DNA from 3 places in the Pseudarthrobacter sp. Y6 genome. Region 1 is predicted to be linked to each of the others. Evidence: riboswitches for the same ligand, from Rfam matches in the RefSeq annotation. Region 1 holds a riboswitch; each other region holds the start of a gene.

Evidence for each region. A riboswitch is a leader RNA that binds a small molecule or an ion and turns the genes downstream of it on or off. The one in region 1 is predicted to bind cyclic di-AMP.
Region 2: it holds a riboswitch for cyclic di-AMP, as region 1 does, so the genes downstream of both, ACQCSW_RS00870 (glycoside hydrolase family 16 protein) here and ACQCSW_RS04860 (M23 family metallopeptidase) in region 1, are expected to answer to the same signal.
Region 3: it holds a riboswitch for cyclic di-AMP, as region 1 does, so the genes downstream of both, ACQCSW_RS04195 (hypothetical protein) here and ACQCSW_RS04860 (M23 family metallopeptidase) in region 1, are expected to answer to the same signal.

What each region holds. Positions count from the first base shown of each region.
Region 1 covers NZ_CP189574.1:997,145-1,003,987, reverse strand. Annotated here, with positions in the region: gene ACQCSW_RS04890 (molybdopterin molybdotransferase MoeA) at 1-225, opposite strand, end outside; gene ACQCSW_RS04885 (DUF6457 domain-containing protein) at 191-484, opposite strand; gene mobA (molybdenum cofactor guanylyltransferase) at 481-1,221, opposite strand; gene ACQCSW_RS04875 (HNH endonuclease) at 1,282-1,782, opposite strand; gene ACQCSW_RS04870 (NlpC/P60 family protein) at 2,019-2,765, opposite strand; gene ACQCSW_RS04865 (C40 family peptidase) at 2,937-3,611, opposite strand; cyclic di-AMP (ydaO/yuaA leader) riboswitch at 3,682-3,844, opposite strand; gene ACQCSW_RS04860 (M23 family metallopeptidase) at 3,993-4,811, opposite strand; cyclic di-AMP (ydaO/yuaA leader) riboswitch at 4,821-5,033, opposite strand; gene ACQCSW_RS04855 (metal-dependent transcriptional regulator) at 5,195-5,890, opposite strand; gene serC (phosphoserine transaminase) at 6,164-6,843, shown strand, end outside.
Region 2 covers NZ_CP189574.1:164,640-171,482, reverse strand. Annotated here, with positions in the region: gene ACQCSW_RS00875 (glycosyltransferase) at 1-658, opposite strand, end outside; gene ACQCSW_RS00870 (glycoside hydrolase family 16 protein) at 807-1,916, opposite strand; cyclic di-AMP (ydaO/yuaA leader) riboswitch at 1,920-2,074, opposite strand; gene ACQCSW_RS00865 (NeuD/PglB/VioB family sugar acetyltransferase) at 2,223-2,858, opposite strand; gene ACQCSW_RS00860 (DegT/DnrJ/EryC1/StrS family aminotransferase) at 2,855-3,982, opposite strand; gene ACQCSW_RS00855 (LuxR C-terminal-related transcriptional regulator) at 4,218-6,843, opposite strand, start outside.
Region 3 covers NZ_CP189574.1:849,216-856,058, forward strand. Annotated here, with positions in the region: gene upp (uracil phosphoribosyltransferase) at 1-568, shown strand, start outside; gene ACQCSW_RS04180 (VOC family protein) at 631-1,005, shown strand; gene ACQCSW_RS04185 (HAD-IA family hydrolase) at 1,021-1,701, shown strand; gene ACQCSW_RS04190 (hypothetical protein) at 1,682-1,813, opposite strand; gene ACQCSW_RS04195 (hypothetical protein) at 1,894-2,628, opposite strand; cyclic di-AMP (ydaO/yuaA leader) riboswitch at 2,634-2,786, opposite strand; partial or broken gene ACQCSW_RS04200 (ATP-binding protein) at 2,887-4,448, opposite strand; partial or broken gene ACQCSW_RS04205 (response regulator transcription factor) at 4,456-5,189, opposite strand; gene ACQCSW_RS04210 (winged helix-turn-helix domain-containing protein) at 5,795-6,661, shown strand.

The DNA of each region.
Region 1 (6,843 bases):
GGTGATGTCGCTGGCCAGGACCCTGCCCAGGGCCTGGCTCAGGGAAACCCGGCCCGGCGGAATCGGCGTTGCGATGTCAAACGCGACTTTGCGCGCCTCGTCCCAGGTGTGGGCAAGGTGCTTTGCCGGGGCTGTCTGCTGCTCGGGGTTTTCGGATACGTCGCCGGGGGCGGCGGTCACTGAACGGGAGTCATTCGACGGGGGTCCCGGCGGATTCGGCGTCATAGTCTGCAGCCAGGGTCCGGGCACGCTCCATCGCAGCGGTCATGGCGGCGGCGTTCGTGGACTGTCCCGATCCCGCAGCCAGGCCGGCGGCGAAACCGGCAATAAAGGTGGTGAGCGGGGCGGCCGGGCGGACCACTGAGTGGGCTGCCACGCCGGCCAGCGACAGGATGGTGTTGACGTCAATCTGGACGTCCTCCAGTTCATATGCCTGGAGCAAGGCCCTGCACCACTCTTCCAGCGTCTCGTCCTGGCTTTTCACGCTCTGCCTCCCAAATCATCTGCGGCGGTGTTGCCCCGGAGCCCGCTCATGGGATCCGGGCCGTCCACTCCAAGTGCGGCGGCATCGTCCCAGGTGTCCACGTCGGCCGTGGAGCCGGCCGGAACGGCGACAAGCTGCACGTCCAGACTAGCAAGGAGTGCCCGCACCGAACCGTTGATTAAGCGTCCTGTGCTTTCCAGTTCCGCCACGGATCGTTGTAGCGCGGCCGTGCTATAAAAACCGACCAGATGCTGGCGGCGGCCATCCTCCGAGACCGCCACCAGGCCGTCCGGTTCCAAGCCCGCGGGCTGTCCCGCGGAGTGTCCCCCGGCGGCGAGTTCTCCGGCGGCCGGTCTTGCGGCGGCGGGTCCTCCTGAACCCAGCGCAGCCTTCAGCGCCGCCACCGCCTGCCCTACGTTGGGCATGTCGCAGGCCAGCACCAGTGTCAGCCGGGGACGGTTGCCGTCCGCAGCGGCCAGGGCTGAGAGCCCGGCTGCGATAGCGGCCGCAGGACCGCCAAACGGCGGTTCTTCGCGGCAGCGGAGTAACCCTGCAGGGACATCCCCGGCGTCCGGACCAACCACGACGGCGGCCCGGGCTCCCCCTGCAGCGGCGGCGGAGCGGCGTAACAGGGAGCCGCCGTCGTACGTCAGACTCTGCTTGGGCACACCACCGAGCCGCGACGAGCGGCCGCCGGCGAGGATGACGGCATCGAAGTCGAGGGGGTCAGCGTCCACCCTCCCAGCTTAACCGCGCAGGCTGGAATTACCGTGTGGACTGGATTTCAGGTGGCCTGTTCAGGCGGCCCGTTCCGGCAGCAGGAACGGGTCCCAGGCCGGCGTGGGCTTCTCAAGTTCCCTAATCTGCCAGATGGTGCCACGCGGCGGTTCCGGGACAAACCTCAGCTTCCAGCCCATTTCAGCGGGGGTGTGGTCGCCCTTGGTGTTGTTGCAGCGGAGGCACGCGGCCACCAGATTCTCCCAGGAGTCGGCGCCGCCACGTGATTTGGGCTGCACATGGTCGATGGTGTGGGCACCTTTGCCGCAATACGCGCACCGGTGACCGTCCCGCCGCAGGACTCCGCGGCGGCTGGCTGCGGTGCTCTGGTTATATCTGGGGCGGATGTAGCGATTCAGGAGAATCACGGACGGGCGGCCCAGGATCTCCTGCGGTCCCACCACAGGGTCATCGCCCTCGGCAATAACACTGGCCTTGCCCGTGAGCACAAGCACCAGCGCCCGGCGGAAGGTGACTACCGCCAGCGGTTCATATCCAGCATTCAGAACGAGAGTGCGCATGCACGTACCTCTTCGTGGCCGCACCCGTCAGGGGCACGAGGGCCGGCTGCCCCCGGCATATCCGGGCTATGGATCGACACCACAAGAGTAAACAAAGAATCCCGGGATCAACTAATCCCAGCCGTGGCCGCAGTCACGTGTCGGGCCTGGGCACCCGTCCGGATCAGTGCAGTTGCCCGGAGACAGCAAAGGACCCCCGCCGTGAGGCGGGGGTCCATTGAAGACTGGATCAGCTGCTAGGACACGCGGATGTAGACCGGTCCTGAACCAACGTTGGCGCTGAACACAACGGTCTGGTTGCCGTTGTAGCCGCCGTGCACTGCCTGGCCGTTGCCGGCGTAGACGGCAATGTGGGCAACGCCTGCGCCGCCGTCGGCGTAGTAGAGCAGGTCGCCGGGCTGGGCCTCGGCGGCGCTCACGGTCTGCCCCAGGGACAGGTAGCCTGCGGGCCAGCCGTGGTAGTTGATGCCCACGGCGGCCAGGGCGTTGGTCACCAGCATGGTGCAGTCCTGGTTGACGCCGAGCTGTGCGTAGGCTGCCGACAGGATGGCCTGGCCCTTGCTGCTGGCGGCGACCGGCGCCTTCGGGGCGGCAGGCGTTGCTGACGCTACGTTGATGGTTGCCGCTGCCTTGGCCGGAGCCGGAGCTTCAACAACAGGCTCGGGAGCCTCAACCGGAGCCGGTGTGGTGGTCACGGCAGGCTTCTCGTAGGAGATGGCAATGGTGGAAGCAGCCGTAATGATGGCCGGGGCGGAAACCCCAACCTCAAGGTTCGAAGCGGAAGCCGCTTCACGCTGGACTCCGGTGTCTGCCGCGTTCGCAGCGAGACCACTGGTCAGGACAAGGCCGGAAGCAGCAGCGATAACCGCGGCCTGGCGACCCATGCCGCCGGCGTTGTCGCCGACAGCCTTGGCAATGACAGCCAGCGAGTTGGTCTTGGTGACCTCGGCGCGGTGCCGTGCAACAGTTGCACGTGTAGTCATTAATTTCTCTCTTTCGTTTTCCTCAGGACCGCGTGGGCAGCCCGAGGGCGTTGGACGCGCCGGCATCTTGGGGGTACGCCGGCACATCCCGAACGGGGATTTAGCGAAAAGTTTCCAGCGAAGAAACGGTTCCGGCGGCACAGGGCTGCAGGAACTACTGGATGGAAGGAACTACGGGGCCAGCGTGAAGAAGGATCCGCCGCCCGTGGATGCCACGGAGTGGAGCAGCGTGCCCTGTGACGGGTTCAGTGCGCTGATCATCATGCCGTTGCCTACGTAAATGCCAACGTGGGCGCCGCCATTCTGCATGACCAGGTCACCGGGAGCCGGTGTGGCGGTGGGCCGCATGACGGTCCAGGCATTGGTGCGGGGAATGCTGATGCCGGCCTGGGCGTAGACCCACTGCGTGAAGCCTGAGCAGTCCCAGCCATTGGGAGTGGTGCCGCCCCAGAGGTAGGGGTGGCCGATACCGGTGTAGGCAAGTGCTGCCAGACCCGAAGCGGCGGCGGAGGAGACAGTGTCAGCGAGCTTGGAGGCCGCGGCCTCGGTTGCGGCAGCACCCTGAGCCCCGGTCTCGGAGCCCGTGGACTGCGCACGGAGCGTCTCAACCTTCGGTGCCGGCGTGGTCTTGATCACGGGGCGTTCGAAGGAAACGGTAGCCGTGGGCGCCGCAGTGACGGCAAGTGCCGTCTGTGCGGCCCCGGACTCGGTGGAGGCGGAAACGCCGGCGGTGGTATCCGCGGCGTTGGCCGGAAGCCCCATGCTCAGGATCAGACCTGATGCAGCTGCGATAACAGCAGCCTGGCGACCTACGGTCCCGGCATTGGCACTGACCGCCTTGGACACGGAGCCCAAGGGGTTGGTGCGAACCGGTTGTGCGCGGTGGCGCGCAGAATTATGGCGTGAAGACACGAAGGTAGCCTCTCCCAATGCCTGCGAGGTGAGCTGTCGGATTCGGATGGGAGTCACCCGGCCGCGCTGCTTCACAGTGGAAGCTTTGCGACTTAACCCCAAGGCCTTCAGAATCGAAGACCAAAATTGGTTCCCCCGCCCCTGCCAGACGATGTCATGCGAACGGACCTTGAGCGGTGGCAGAGCTAGGCAATCCACTCAAGAACGTCAACTTCGGAAAAGTTGACGCGCTTTAGACGTTACAGGAGTTCCGAGCCAATGTCACATTCAGGTCACGGCACGTCGCTACGATTCGAGAGTTTGCCATCATTTGAGTCAGAGCCAGCCCATGGGATCGACTACTTCGCCGTTGACCTGAACCTCAAAGTGGAGGTGGCAGCCCGTGGAGGCACCCGTGGTGCCGCTGAGGGCCACTACGTCGCCGCGGCTGACGGTCTGCCCAACCTTCACATTGAAGGAGGACAAGTGGTTGTAGGTGGTTTCAAGGCCATTGCCATGATCCACCACCACGCGGTTGCCGCCGCCGAACTGGTGCCAGCTGGCGAACGTGACTGTGCCGCTGGCAGCAGCCATGACAGAGGTTCCGCACTGTGCCGCGAAGTCCTGGCCGCGGTGGAAGTCGCCGGTGCCGCCGGTAATGGGGCTGACGCGGAATCCGAAGGGTGAGACAGTAGTCAGTTGGGCCAACGGCGGGCCGAGGCTTCCGGCAGAGGCGGCGCGGGTAATGGATCCCGCGGACTGGGAGCTCAGCAGCTGCTTCAGCTTGCCGTCGGGGTCACCCTGGGTAACCACGGACGAGCGGCTGAAATCAATTCGGGCGGCGGCCTCGGCTGTAACTTCGGGCTGCGGAGCGGCGGAGACAGCCGACGCGGCCTGGCCGGGCTCCGGAGTGGCCATCACGGGGCCGGTCACAGGTACCGTCACGGTGAGCGCCAGGCCTGTGGCAGCCAGGGCGATGCCGACCTTCTGGCCGAGGCCACTGGCAGCGGCGAAATCTGTGATCTGCCGGAAGGGTCCCCGGCGGCGGCGTGCTTCCCGCTGCGGGTCGCGGGGCCTCTCCGCGGTGAAATCCTCGGCCGCTCTGGGCACCGAAGCGGGGCCCACCGCGCGACGGCGGCCCTTGGAATGTTGCATGGTCAAGAATGTTCCTCTCTGGATAGCCTGCGAAGTTAGCTGTCGGATTCGGGTCAGAGAGTTCAAAGACCCGGTCCGCCGTGACAAGCATTTGGCGCAGAGATATCCCGTGAGGATCCTTCGCTGGAAGAGGCTTGCTGCTGACGGACTTCACCCCAAGGCAGTCTGGCGACTGCCGGTTGTGGTTCCCCCGCCCCTGCCAGTTGGTGACTCGTGCACCTGATCCGCTGGCAGAGCTCGGCTCCGGATCAGGTAACGCTTTTGTATCGACGCTGAGTTTCAACTATAGGTGATTAAGTTGGACAGTAACAATTCCGTTATCTTTGCGGAACCTTACGTCACTGAGCTATGGCGCGGCCCCACGCGGGGGGACCGCCGTCCCGTCAGCGGACCGAAACGAAGACGTGCGCTGCCACTTCCGGGGGCAGTTCGAGCGCCCCCTCGATCCCCGGGACCCGCACGGAAATGTACTCCCCCACGCGCTCCAGAGACACCGAGGCGCCGGGCCTGATTCCGCCTTCGTCCAGCTGGACCAGCAGCTCGGGTTCCACCTGGATGGGCTCGGCGAGCCGGCTGACTCTCACGTTCGACGCCGGCCCGTAGCCCTGCATCGCGTCAAGGAGATTAATCACAGCGGCGTCAGGCAGCGCTGGCGCCGGCCCGCCCAGAGCCGCCAGCCCGGGGATGGGGTTTCCGTAGGGAGACTCGGTGGGATGATTGAGCAATTCGTAGATGCGCTGCTCAACGCGTTCACTCATCACGTGCTCCCAGCGGCACGCTTCATCGTGGACGTAGGCCCAGTCCAGGCCAATCACATCCGCCAGGAGCCGTTCCGCCAGCCTGTGCTTGCGCATCACTTCCGTGGCGCGTTTCCGCCCGGCTTCGGTCAGCTCCAGGTGGCGGTCTCCGGAGACCACCACCAGTCCGTCGCGCTCCATCCGGCCGATGGTTTGGGACACCGTGGGGCCGGAATGCCGCAGCCGTTCGGCGATGCGTGCGCGAAGAGCAACGATATTCTCTTCTTCAAGCTCCAAAATGGTCCGAAGATACATCTCCGTAGTATCGATCAGATCCGTCATCCAGCTCAGCTCCTCGAGCGCAGTACCTTGCGTTATCCCACCGTATCGCGTCCAGCAGCGGCGAGGTCCGGTAAAAAGCTTAGCCTATTTTGAACTTGTCCGGATAATCCCCGGACGGGACAACCGGTCTCATTGGCCGGACTATGACGGCGCCGGTTCCCGCCCAATCGAGGGTTCAGGCAGAATAAAGGAGGTCCTTATGCAGTAACTGCCGACTACCGGCCACCCCACCGTCCGGACGTGAGCCACGTCCATGCCGAAATTGGAGCCCCCGTGAGCGAAACCAGCATCACTATTCCTGCCGACCTCCTGCCAAAGGATGGACGGTTCGGCGCGGGACCGTCCAAGGTCAGGCCGGAGCAGCTCGAAGCGCTCTCAGCGGCGTCCAAGACCATCCTGGGCACCTCCCACCGCCAGGCTCCGGTCAAAAACCTCGTGGGCTCCGTCCGCGAAGGACTCAGCCAGTTTTTCCGCGCCCCCGAAGGCTACGAAGTGGTCCTCGGCGTCGGCGGCTCCACCGCTTTCTGGGACGTCGCCAGCTTCGGCCTGGTGGAGAAGAAGGCCCAGCACCTGTCCTTCGGCGAGTTCGGCTCCAAGTTCGCCTCAGCCACCAACAAGGCCCCGTTCCTGGACGCCTCCTCCATCATCAAGTCCGAGCCCGGCACCCGCCCGGTATCGGCCGCCGAGGCCGGCGTTGATGTCTACGCCTGGCCGCAGAACGAAACCTCCACCGGTGTCGCGGCTCCGGTCAAGCGCGTGGCGGGCGCCGACGCCGGTTCCCTGGTCCTGGTGGACGCCACCTCCGCGGCCGGCGGTCTGGACGTGGACGTCTCCGAGGCTGATGTCTATTACTTCGCCCCGCAGAAGAACTTCGCGTCCGACGGCGGCCTGTGGCTGGGCCTCTTCTCCCCCGCCGCGCTGGAACGCGCCGCCCGGATCAAGGCCAGCGGCCG
Region 2 (6,843 bases), 830 kb from region 1:
CGTAGTTCAGGCTGCCAACAAAACAGGCCACCGGACAGTTCTGTCTGGCGGCTTCGCGCACCGACTTCTCGGCCCCGTTGGGAACGCTCCTGACGGGCCGCGCCAGCCGTTCCGACCACGTCAGCGCATCGGCGGCGCCCACAGTAAGGAGCCGCGCCCGCGACGGCAAGCGCCGTTCGGCAAGCAGGGCAAGGAACTCACGGGCGCGGTAGGCCGGGCGGAGGGTGCCGGCAATGGCAGTGTCCATCGCGGCGCGGACGGACCAGGGATCCACAGTCTGCAAAACCAGTGGGCCGCTCACCGACTTGGCCAGGAACAGGGCGTGCGGACCATGGATCAGGGTGGCGTCGTGGAGGCCGGAGAGTTGTGCCGCGACGGCAATAGCTTTGGCGGTGGACCGCTCGTGCTTTCCGAGACCGGTCAGGCCAAAGACGGACAGGACGGTGGCCCAGGCGCGGCTGCGCGTGGGCATCACATGCACGGCGTTACAGCGCGACCTGATTTCGGCCGGCACGCCCACCGGTCCGGCGAAGGTCAGAAGTGTCACTGCCACTTCTCCGGGAAGGTTCCGCAGCACCTCGAACGGAATCATGGAACTGCCGTCCCCCAGCATGGGGTCCCGGTTGGGCACGCTTTCTGTGATGTACAGAAGCTTCATTGCAAGAGTTTACGGGAGCCGCGGAACGTTCCGCCGGTCCGGCACCGACAACTGCGGGTTTACACAGTATTAAGGGAAGCAGGCGATTAATAGAAAGCGGACGACGGCGGGAGGTCCCGCCGTCGTCCGCTCACCGAAGTGACGCTGTTTACTTCCAGGCCCGCACGTAATCAACCTGGACCTGCGACGCAGCTCCGTATGCCGCCGGGCTGCTTCCCGACGCGCCGACATTGAGGACGATGTACTGCGGTGCGCCGCCGTCGTCGGTGGAGTAGGACTTCACCTTGACGCCGTCGAAGTAGACGTCCGCGGAGTTCGCCGTCCGGTGCAGGCCGAAGGTGTGGAAATTGTTGCCCCAGTCGCCGGGAACGGTCCCCTGGTTGTGGGCGCCGGATGTTGAGTGATAATTCACGGTCATCTTGCCGCTCAGGACCTCAGCGATGTCATTCTCGCCATTGGTGGGCCACGACTGGCCGTTTGTCCAGAACGCAGGCCAGTTGTAGAGGTTCGTGCCGTCGCCGGGGAACTTGATCCGGGCCTCGACATAACCTGTCGTGAACTCGTAACCGGTACCGGCTCCGCCCTTGGGGTTGGTTGAAACCAGCGCACCCGAGGTGGACGAATTGAGGGAAAGGGCAAGGTTGCCGCCGCCGACGGAAACGTTGCCGGGGCTGGTGGCGACCTTGTTCATGCTGCCGCAGCTGGGAGAGAACCAGCAGTTGGACCATTTGGCCGTGTCAAGGGCCGTGCCGTTGAATTCATCGGCGAAAGCCATGGTCCACGCGCCGGGGACTCCAACGGGCATGGTTCCGGTTGTGCCGGATGATGCAAGGGGTGCCAGGGCCGGGGCCGGCGCTGGTGCAGCCGTTGTCGTCGTTACCGGGGCGGGTGCGGGAGCAACCGCCGGCGCTTCAGGTGCCGGTGCCGGAGCCGTGGTCGGCTCGGTGGAGGGGTCCGTGGCCGGCAGTGGTGCCGGCGCGGGGCTGGTGTTGCGCTTGACCTGCCCCGGTGCCTGGGCACGGCTGGACGTGTCCGCGACGCGGCTCAACTCGGCGCTTTGTGGCGCCTGTTCGGTGACCTGGCCTAGGGAGACAACACCCAGCAGTGCGACCAGTGCGGCCGCTGTCAGCGACATGGTGCGCCGGGTCTTTGCACGGTCCGCGGACTTCTTCAGCGCGGACCGTCGCCGGGTGGGCGCCGCGGCTTCCTCGGAATAAGGGCGCGCGTCCGAGCGCGGCTGATCAGGGGATGCAGACATGAGTGATTACCTCTCAACGCCTGCGGAGTTAGCTGTCGGGTTCGGAGGAGGTCATCCGGCCGCATTGGAATGCGCGGCTTCACCCCGAGGGCATGTTTGTGCCATGCCCGAGACACTCGGGTCCCCCGCCTCTGCCTGAAACCTAGTGGATCCCGAAGGTGGCAGAGTTAGACGTCATCCGGGATTGGGGCCGTCTGGGGCGGCCCACCGATCGACCGTACAGGACCGGACGCGAATAATCACAATCGTGTAACGGAAGTTACTTCTGCGGAGCGCCCCCTTGCGCCCGGCGCTTCTGGCGCTCGCCTATCCGTGTTTGATGGGGTGGGCCGGCACGCCGACCCACGTTTCGCCGTCGGGCACGTTGCTCAAAACTGCCACCCCCATGCCCACCGTGGCGTAGGACCCCACCGACGTCCGTTCACGGACGCTGCAGTTCAGCCCCAGGTAGGCCGCCCGGCCGATCCGGACTCCCCCGCCCAGCGGCACACCGGCCGCGAACGTCGCGAAATCCGCCACGTGGTCGTCGTGCGTAAAGGTCACTGACGGCATGGCCACAACATGGGCCCCGAGCGTGACGGAGGCCGTCAGAGTCGCGTTCTTCAGGAGAATGCTGCCGCGGCCGATCCGGCAGCCTTCGGGGCACTCCACGGTGGGATCGATCGCGGTGGCGTAGCGGGCATCGCGCAGGCCCAGGGCCGCCAGCCGTTCCACTACGGCTTCCCGGGACTTTCCCGAGGCCAGGCACACCAGCACCAGCGCATGGGTGAACTTGGGGGCATCGTCGATGGTCCCCAGCACCGGCGCGCCGTCCACGGTGACGCCGGCCATTTCCTTGTCGTCGTCGAGCAGCCCGACGACGTCGTACTGCCCGCTGGCCCGGACCATGGTCAGGACTTCCCGGGCTAGCCCGCTGGCTGCGATCAGCACCAGGTCGCTCACCGGCGTACCCCGGCGGCCGCCCGGACGCTGTTCATGACCCGGTTCAGGCCCACGTTGTCCAGGCCGTGGAAAATCGGGAGAACCAGCGTCCGGTCGGTTAGCCGTTCGGTGGTCTGGAGCCCTGCGTTACCCGTATCGCGCCACCGGTAGGCAGGCTGCCGGTGTGCCGCCATGGCGCCGCGGCGCGCCGAAATTCCGGCATCGGCCAGACGGGCCAGGAGCCCTTCGCGGTCCGTGGCGAAGCCCGGGAGGACTTCGAGCCAGAAGGACTGGAAGTTGGTGGTACCGTACGGTGGGTCGGCCACGAACCGGAGCCCGGCCAGGCCGGAAAGGCCTGCCTCATAACGTGCGGCGATCTCCCGGCGGCGCGCCACGATCTCGCGCAGCCGGCCCAGCTGCACGATGCCGATGGCGGCCTGCAGATCCGTCATCTGGCAATCGAAACCAACTTCGACGTACACCTCCGGCGCGGCCATGCGGGATCGGCGGCGGTCCGCCGCGGGCACGTTCACGGAGTGGCTGCGGAGGCTCCGGGCCCGTGCTGCCCAGTCCGCCCGGTGGGTTGTCAGCATGCCGCCTTCGCCCGTGGTCAGAACATTGTCCGGGTGGAACGACCACACGGCAACGTCCGCGCCGGTACCCACTGGCCGGCCCTTGTATTGAGAACCCACAGCGCAACCGGCGTCTTCAATCACGGTGATTTCGTGACGTTCACACAGCTCGCGGACCGGTTCCAGGTCAACGGGTACACCGCCCTGGTCCACCACAATTACTGCACGGGTGTCAAGGGTCAGCGCCGCCCGGATCGTAGATCCCGTCACCGTGCCGGTTACGGGATCTACATCGCAGAACACCGGCCGCGCCCCGACGTACGTGACAGCATTCGCTGTAGCAATGAAAGCCAGTGACGGAACAACGACGTCGTCGCCTGGGCCGATTCCGGCCACTACCAGCGCTAAATGAAGTGCGGTGGTACCGTTGGAAGTCGCCACGGCGTGGCGCACCTCCTGCAGGGCGCTGAACTGCGCCTCGAACGCCTTCACTTTCGGCCCCTGCGTCAGTATGCCGGAGGCGAGGACGTCCGCTACGGCGCGGGTTTCGTCGTCGCCGAGCCAGGGTTCCATGACGTTGATGCGGGCCAGGACGGTTTCCGCTGTCACCTGGCACCGGCCTTTCTGGTGACCGTTCTCATGTGCGCGTCCTTCCCACTTTTCGCTGCCGGGGTCTGTGCATTCCGTACTCCAAAATTAGCGGGATGCATGCCGTTCCGGCGGGGAAAGGAGGCGGTTGTGTGGGCACCGGCAGGGAACAATGCGGGAATTGCGGGTACCTGCAGCGCCCGGTGCCCCAGCCGGTGTCCTAGAGGATGGGAAGGACGAATTGTTCCTTGGCCTGCGTGGCTTCCTTTCCCGTTGCGAGGGCTGTCAGCTGGGCGCGTGATTCCACTCCGAGTTTCCGGTAAATCGCGGTGAGGCGCACTTCCACGGTCCGGACAGAGACATACAGGGTGGCCGCGATTTCCTTGTTCCGCATCCCGCGGGCCACCATGCGCACCAGCACACGTTCGTGCTCTGCAAGCATCACGATCGCGGGGTTGCCGGGGGCACCTGCCGGTTCCACACGTTCGTCGAGCAGCAGCGAGTCGACGTGCTGGGCCCACGCGTGGGCCCCGGCTTCGTCGAACATCACTTTCGCTCGAAGCAGACCGTCCCGGGCGCTCCGGAGGCGGCCGAAGGCGCCGAGACGTTCGGAGTAGCACAGCAGTGTCCTGGCGCGTTCCAGCAGTGATTCCTGGGGGTTTTTGCCGGCGAGGGCGTCACTGAACAGCTGGAGCGACTGCTCACCGTCGGCCAGCATCGCCCGGCTCCGGGCAACAGCCATCATGAGCCAGGGCGAACGCAGGCCAACTGCCTGGCTTTCCAGGTGCCACAGCGCCTGGGTGGCCTCCCTGTGCCGGCCCAGCCGGACCAGGACTTCCACCAGATCGGACTCGCAGCGCAGCAGCGTGGGGTTGCTGAAAGCCTGGCCTATCTCCCCTGCCCGCGACAGCTGCGCGAAGGCCTTGGCGAGGTTTCCCCGCATGAGGGCAAAATGCCCCTGGCACGCGGCCAGCTGCGCCGTAATCGCAGGGTGGCTTTCCGCCCCTGAGAAGTGCTGGGCGTCCGTCGCGTAGGCGCGGGCGAGTTCCTCGTTTCCGATCGTGTTGGCCCGCCAGACCCGGAAGACGTGCCGCATTCCACGGTGGTATTTAGTTTCCGGTTCTGCGAGCTCAAGATCTTCGATCAGTTTCACCGCCTTCCGGACGTTCCCCGCCCGGATTTCATTGTCCACTGCGAGGAACTCCGCGGTTTCCCGCCAGTTGACGGTGTTTGCCTCCAGGAAGTTCCGCACCCGGGCAAAGGCCTCCTGGGCGGCGACATGGTGTTCGGCATAGCTCAGCGCACGGCCCCGTACCAGAAGGGTGGCAACCGTTTCGTTCCCGCCATCGGGCTTGCGGCCGATCTCCTCCGGTGTCCCGCTGATCGCTTCGATGAGTTGCCTTGCGCTCGCCGCCAGGGCCAGACAGTCCGGTGAGGCGTGGTCCTTGAACTCCTCGGCGTACCGCAGCAGGCTGGTGGCATCCGCAAGCTCCCAGCGGTCCGCATAATAGAGCGCGCCGGCCACGAGCAGGCGGTTAGCGAAGGCCGGATCGTGCTGCCCGAACTCCTTCACCAGCCGGAGCACCATGCTGGAGCGCACGGTGCCGCCCTGGATGAACTGGATCTCGAAGGCGAGGCCTGTCAGCCGAAGGATCAGGGCAGGGTTCCGCGTCACGCGCTGAGCCCAGTCCAAGTAGCGCTTGGCGTAGACGAATTCACCCCGGTTCAGCAGCAGCTCGGCCACGGTGGTGAGCCTCGCAGCCGTCTCCGCTTCCCACGGGTTGATGGTCAGGGCCCGTTCAACGTATTCGACGGCGAAGGGCACTTCGCCGCTCCGGATTAGGTCAACGGCAAGGCGGAGCAGCCCAAACGGGGTCTGCCGTTCCAAAGCGGTAAAGCTCAGGTGCCAGCGGTGCGCATAGGGATCCGCGGGCTCCGCCGCTGCCGCCATGGCGCGGTGGCTGGAGGTCCGCGTTGCCGGTGTCATGGCCGCATACACGTAGCCCCGGAGCAACTGGTCCTGGATCCTCAGATGCGGCCCGGACCTGCCCACCATGCCCTGTGCCAGCAGTTCGTCGATCCCGCCCCACAGCTGGTCATAGGCTCTTTCCAAGGTGGCGATATCGCTGCGGCAGGACAGCGAAAGCAGGTCAAGGACCTGCCTCGCGACAGGCGAGAGTCCCCCCACGGTGGCAGCGAACTCCGCTTCGAAGCTTCCCTTGCCGGGCAGCGGAACCGGCAGCGCGTATTTTCCGTCTGCCACACGTTCCAGCAGCAGCGTAAAGAGCTCGACGGCGGCGAGCGGGTTCCCTTGGGTGGCAGCGGCGACTGTGTGGACCGCCGCCGTCGCGGTCTGCCGGGCCGGAATGGCCTCCAGCATGCGGACCGTGTCGTTGTAGTTCAGCGGCGCCAGCTGGAGGGCGGGAAGGGATGCGAACGGGCTATCGGCTATCTCTTCCCGCACGCTCATGAACAGCGCCATGTCCGTTCCCGTCAGCCGACGCGCCAAGTAGCCGATCACCGCCTGGCTGCTGGGGTCCAGTTGGTCGGCGTCATCGATGACAATGACCGTCCGGGACGACGAGCGCTGGTGCAGTCCGTTGAGCAGCAGAGTGGAGACAGTGGGGACGTCCATGGCGCCAGTGGAATCGCGCAGCAGTTCGTCGGCGAAGCGGTTGAGGACGGGGTCATCGATGCCGGTCAGGAGCGCGGTGAGGCCCGAGAGTGGCCAGTCGGACTCTGAGGCACTCGCTGTCAGGAAGACGGTGCGGACATCGGAGAGGCGGGGAATCTCGGCGAGGAGGGCGGACTTACCCGTCCCGCGCCTGCCCACCACCTTGAGGGCT
Region 3 (6,843 bases), 150 kb from region 1:
TCCGTCGCCGGTCTTCCGGCAGTTGACGGAAGAGCTGGTGACCCTCCTGGCCTACGAGGCCACCCGCGAGGTCCGCACCCAGCCGGTCACAATCGAGACGCCGGTCAGCACCACAGTGGGCACCGCTTTCACCAAGCCCACGCCTCTGGTGGTCCCCATCCTGCGCGCCGGGCTCGGCATGCTCGAGGGCATGACCAAGCTGGTCCCCACCGCCGAAGTGGGCTTCCTGGGCATGGCCCGCGACGAAGAAACCCTGGACATCATCACCTACGCAGAGCGGCTCCCGGAAAACCTGACTGACCGGCAGATCTTTGTGCTGGATCCCATGCTTGCCACCGGCGGAACCCTGCGCGAAGCCATCAAGTTCCTTTTCAAGCGCGGCGCCTCCGACGTCACGTGCATTTGCCTCCTGGCCGCGCCGGAAGGCCTGGCCAAGCTCGAAGAGGAACTTGCCGAGGCCAATGTGACCATCGTGCTGGCCTCCATTGACGAACGGCTCGACGAGAAGTCCTACATCGTTCCCGGCCTGGGCGACGCCGGCGACCGCCTGTACGGCATCGCCGGCTAGTACGGGACTGCTCCAGGATTTAGGTCTTCCGCTTTCCTGCCGCCGCCGTTAGCCTGTGGCGCATGGACTGGAAACTTGAACTCGTTTTTGTGCCCGTATCGGACGTGGACCGTGCCAAGGATTTCTACGTCAACAAAGTTGGATTCAACCCCGATTTCGACGAGCGGCCCATGGATGGCGTCCGCTTCGTCCAGCTGACCCCGCCGGGATCCGCCTGCTCCATTTGTATTGGCGAGGGCCTCAATGACGCCCCTCCGGGTACGGCCCCAAGCCTGCAGATGGTGGTCAGTGACATCCAGGCTGCCCACGACCACCTCAAGGGCAACGGTGTGGAGGTCAGCGACATTGACGTGCAGGACTGGGGGCACTTCGTCTATTTCGCCGATCCCGACGGCAACAAGTGGGCGGTGCAGTACATCCCGGGTCGTGACGCCTAAGGCAAAATGGGCAGCATGAACATCCCCACACCTGCCGCCGCACGAACACTGACTTGCCGGGCCGTCCTTTTCGATATGGACGGCACGCTGGTGGACTCCACGGCAGTGGTGGAGGAGGTCTGGGGAGAATTCGCTGTCCGGTACGGTCTGGACATCGCCGAAATCCTGCGCACTTCGCACGGTGTCCAGGCTGCCGACACCGTGCGCCGGTTCGCGCCGGCTGGGGCCGACGTTGTGGCGCTCACTGCGGAACTCGGCGCGATGGAAAGGGTGCGGACTGCCGGTATCGTCGCGTTGCCGGGGGCTGCCGAGCTGCTCCGCAGCATCCCGGCCCAGGCGGTGGCGCTGGTGACCTCAGCGGACAGGAGCCTGGCGGACATCCGCATGGACGCTGCGGGACTGGCCATGCCGGCCACTGCCGTGACGGCGGACCTGGTCACATGGGGCAAGCCGCACCCGGAAGGGTATCTGAAGGCAGCCGGGCTGCTGGGCGTGAAGCCGGAGGACGCCGTGGTGTTCGAAGATGCGCCCGCGGGAATCGCGGCAGGTGTTGCCGCCGGTATCCGGACGGTGGCCGTGGGTCCCAGTACGGGCGCTTTGCCGGCAGGCGTGCTCCATATCCCGGACTACAGTGCTGTGAGCGTCTCCGTGGAAACGGACGCCGGGGGACGGCAGATCATTTCTTTCCGGCTTTGAGATCGGGGACCTCGATGATGCGTTTGCCTGCGCCGGGAGCCGAGATGACCTCCTCCGGAACCTCAATGCCTGCCGTGTTGCCGCTGCCCAGGATGGTGGTGGTGAATTTCATGGCCCAAGTATGGCCCGGAGCCGCTGGGCTGGGAACCCTGACCGCCACGCCGGGAAGGCCCGGGGGCCGGAAGGTCCGGCTCAGTACCAGTTGTTCGACAGGTGGAAGTTCAGCGCGCCGCACGGTGACTGGTAGCGCTCCTGGATGTAGTTCAGGCCCCAGCTGATCTGCGTGCGGTAGTTGGTGAGGTAGTCCGCTCCGGCGCTCGCCATCTTCTCAGCGGGCAACGACTGGACGATGCCGTACGCGCCGCTGCTGGCGTTGGTGGCCGTGGTGGTCCAGTCGGATTCCTTGGTCCACAGCGTCTGCAGGCACTGCATCTGGTCAGCGGACCAGCCATAGGTCGCCAGCTGCCCGGCGGCGTAGGCCTGCGCTCCTGCGGGGTCATTGATGGCCACAACAGGGGCAGGGGCAGGAGCGGGTGCAGGTTCCGGAGCCGGAGCGGGCTCCGGGGCCGGGGCAGGTGCGGGTTCGGCGGCCTGGGGCGCGACGTTGATCTCGGCCGGCGCAGCTTCCGGGGAAGCCGGGGGCTGGATCTCGGCTGCTTCGAAGCTCAGCTTCGACTGGGCGCTGGCTTGTTCGGCGGACTGGTCCGCGCTGGCCGCAAGCGACGCAGACTCGGAAGCGTGTGCTGCGGCACTGACGCCGACCAGCAGGGCGCACGCCGTCGCGAACACCGCGACGCGCTGGCCCACGGAGGGAATCCGGGCCGCCTTGGACAATGGGGACATAGCTGCACCGAAGCGGGTCTGCTTGCGGTGGCTGTGGGACTTTGTGTCGCCCTGCGGGCGCGTTTGTACCTTGAATTCAGACATGATGGATCGCCTCTCACACCTGCGGAGTTAGCTGTCGGGTTCGGATGAGGGCATCCGGCCACACGGCACAATCACGTGTTGGCTTAACCCCAAAGGGCACTTGGTGCCCGGGACGGTGGGTCCCCCGCCTCTGCCTCTGAAAACGGAATCCGGGAAGCGGCAGAGCTTGGCGTCATCCGGATATGCGGCCCGAACGGGAACCGCACCTGTTCGACGGTACAGGAGCTGGAACCTTAAGTCACATTTTGGTAACAGGAATCACGACGACGGTGTGTCGACTTGCTGCGCTCGGACGTCGGCTGGTTGCGCCACGGCGCCGGCGGGGAGGAGCAAGGCGAACTCTGTCCGTCCGGCCCGCGATGTCACTTCTACGCTCCCGCCGTGGGCCTCCATGATGGACTGGACAATGGACAGGCCCAGGCCGCTGGTGGCCTCCGACGCCCCGGCGCCCGAGGCCGGCGCAGTGCCCTTGCGGGCCGCGTCTGCGCGGGCAAACCGGGAGAAACAAGGTCCACGAACTCCGCGGGGATGCCGCCGCCGTCGTCCGTTACCGTCACCGTCGCGCTGCCATCGGCAGACCTCGTGACGGCGGTGACTATGGTGGTCCCGGGCGGTGTGTGCTTGCGCGCATTCGAGAGCAGGTTGACCAGCACCTGACGCAGTTGGGACGCGTCACCGGTGACGGCGAGCGGCTCGTCAGGCAGTTCAAGGCGCCAGTGGCGGTCCGGGGCGATGACTTTCTCGTCACTGACGGTTTCGATCACAAGCTGTGTGAGGTCCACCTCGCTGAGTTTCAGGGGCTGCCCCTCATCGAGCCGGGCCAGCAGGAGCAGGTCCTCCACCAGGGTGGTCATGCGTTCGGACTGGCTCTGGACCCGCGCCAAGGATTTCCGGCCGTCCGGCGTGAAGTCCTCGGTCATCCGCATCAGCTCCGTGTAGCCGCGGATGGCGGTCAGCGGGGTGCGCAGTTCGTGGGACGCGTCCGCAACGAACTGCCTCACCTTGGTCTCGCTCCGCTGCCGCGCCTCGAGTGCGCTGGCGACGTTATCCAGCATCAGATTGAGGGCGTGTCCTACGCTGCCCACTTCGGTTCCGGGGTTGGAGTTCGACGGCGGGACGCGCACCGCGAGTGCCACCTCGCCCGCATCCAGCGGGAGCCGGGCCACCCGGGTTGCAACCTCGGAAAGCTGCTCCAACGGCTTCATGGTGCGCCGGATGAGCACGGTTCCGGCCAGTCCGATCAGCGCCAGGCCGCCAAGGGAAACAAACACAAAAGTCCAGACCAGCGACGCCAGTGTGCTCTCCTTGGCCGCGAGCGGAAGTCCCGTGACGAGGACATCGCCGTAGCCGGTTTCCACGGCCACAATCCGGTAATCCCCATTGGACAGCGAGCGGTCCACGGGAATGCCGTTGTGCGTCAGGGCCAGCAGGGTTTGCTTGTCGTCGGCCTCCAGGGCCAGGCGTGTGGTGTCCGAGTCCAGGAAGCCGCCGCTATTGATCTGGCCGTTCAGGATCCTCGCATTCAGCGTTCCGACACTCTGCCCGCGGGCATCCAGTGGGTCCGGCCTGCCATTGAATCCGCCCAGGGGCGGGCGGTCCGGATCGTTCGAGCGTTTGGCGGCCTGGCTCAGCTGGTCATCCAGCTGGCCGGTGAGAAAGGAATCCATCGACGCATAGCTGAACAGGCCCACGGCGCCACAGATGGCCACCAGCAACGTCATGGCCAACAGGATCAGGCGGGTGCGTAGATGCCACGTGTCAGGCTTCCGCCAGCTGCGCACGTAGAGCGGATTGGCGGGCCGTGCTTTCGAAGCGGACATGGAGCTGCTACTCGGCCGGCTTGATGACGTAGCCGGCTCCCCGCACGGTATGGATCATGGGCGGGTGCACCGCCTCCACCTTCTTGCGCAGGTAGGAGATGTAGAGCTCCACGATGTTGGCCTGGCCGCCGAAGTCATAGTTCCAGACGCGGTCAAGGATCTGGGCCTTGCTGATCACGCGTTTGGGGTTCTCCATGAGGTACCGGAGCAGTTCGAACTGGGTGGCCGTGAGCTGGAGGTCATCGCCCGCACGGGTCACTTCGCGCGTATCGATGTTGAGGACAAGATCGCCCACCACAAGTTCGGCTGTGTCCATCGTGGCAACGCCGGACCAGGCGGTGCAGCCGCAGCAGGACCTCCTCCATGCTGAACGGCTTGGTCACATAGTCATCCCCGCCGGCCGCGGGGCCCAGGATCCTGTCCTGGACGGCGTCCTTGGCGGTCAGGAAAAGCGCGGGTACCTCCGGCGCGAAGGCGCGGATCCTGCCCAGCAGTTCAACGCCGTCGAACCCTGGCAGCATCACGTCCAGCACCAGGACGTCCGGGCGGAACTCCTTGGCACGCTTGACGGCCTCCGGGGCCATCCGAAGCCACGGCAACGGACCATCCGGCCATGCGCAGCCCCATGCTCATGAGTTCGGAAAGGCTGGGTTCGTCGTCAACCACCAGGGCGCGGATGGGGGAGCCGTCCGGGTGGGTCAGTTGCGGAAGGTTGTTGGTCATGGAGTGCGAAGTGGCCATGGGACAACTCTCCGATCATTCGGTTAGCCCGCGCTATGGGGTTCCTGTGCGCACGCTGTGAATCCCAGCCTAGCGAGCTGAGTGGGGGGAGATGGGTGCCGAGAATGCGCGGGCCGGAGCCATTTCCGCTGGACAGGTAGCAAAAGGCAACGAGCAATTCCGGCAAGTCATGGCGCGGTGAATTTCATGGACTTAGCATCATTAAAGAGCGAAGATTGTTCGCCGCGAGGGGCCATTTGCGCACCCTTGGCGGACAACAACTCCCATTTTGTCGCCATTTCAGAATGGTGATCTGTAACACAAAACCGTATTCTGTCTCAGCATGCGGAACAAGGCACCCATTGTTACTTGCAAGTTTTCATTGTTACGTTGCACACTTCAATTGTGAACAAGAACTCAACAGCACCTGCAGCCGCAGAATATTGGCCCAGCACATCCGCTGCTGCCGACATGCGCTGTTGCCGAATGCACGCCTGACCTTCAGACCCACGAAGTTCCTAGGCATTCGCCCCCAGCCCAGCGTAGGGCGCCTTCCCCAGATCTCATTGCGGGGACAACCAGCATTCGAGCCGCGATGACGGCCATTCACATTGAGGTAAGCATTCATGTCAGTTGCATCCGGATACGTCCACATCTCCGTCCGTAACGCAGGCAAGGCCAGTCAGGCCTCCGGCCTCCGCCAGGGGTTCGGTGCCCGACCGGCATTCGCCCCGGCAGCCCCCGGCGCCAGCTTTCCCGCCCCCGGCTACGCACCCCAGGGCTACAACCCCAATTCCTACGGCCAGCTCCGCGCCGTCCAGCCTGCCGAAGCCGCGCCGCTGACCGCGCCTACTCCGGTTGTCGCGGGACCAAACGCTTTACGGCCCGTCGCAAACGACACCGTGGCCCGTGGATTTGTCCTCTACATGGGCATCGACGAGGAGACCGCAGCGGCTGCCGGAACCTCCATTGCCAAACTTGCCCAGGAAATCCGCGCTTACGCACAGTCACTCGTGACCGGTGCCGAAAGCTACGCGGCCGTGGCCGTGGCCCCGGCCGGCACCCCGGGTTCCGCGCTCGACGTCGTCCGTTCCACCTTCGGCGACCCCACCGTGAACGCCCAGAAGCGCGCCGAGAACGCCCGGCTGCAGCAGCCCCAGGACCCGCGCCCGTCCGGCGTCCTGATCGACCTTGCCCGCCGCGAAGTCCACCTGGACGGCGAATCCCTGAACCTGACCTTCAAGGAATTCGAACTCCTGAACTACCTGGTGGAAAACGGCACCCGCACGGTTGGCCGCGATGAACTGCTCGAGGGCCTGTGGCGCAACGCCGAGGAAGTCCCCAACGAGCGCACCATCGACGTCCACATCCGCCGCCTCCGCTCCAAGCTGGGCCGCCTCGCCAACACCGTCCGTACCGTCCGCGGCCAGGGCTACCGCTTCTACGAGCACCCCGAAGTTATTGTCTGGGCCGCTCCGGAATACTCGATCTAGTCCTTCAGCGACGCGCCAAAGCGGCCGTACCCACTGGGGGCGGCCGCTTTCGCTTTCGCGGCACGATCCCTCTGCGCCTGCACTCGCGCCTCGCGCAACAACGGCGCTCCCGGGATGTCCCGCTTCGCTGCATCGCCCACTACGCGAAATGCCGCTTTTGTGCGTCCAGGCCCGAGAGCATT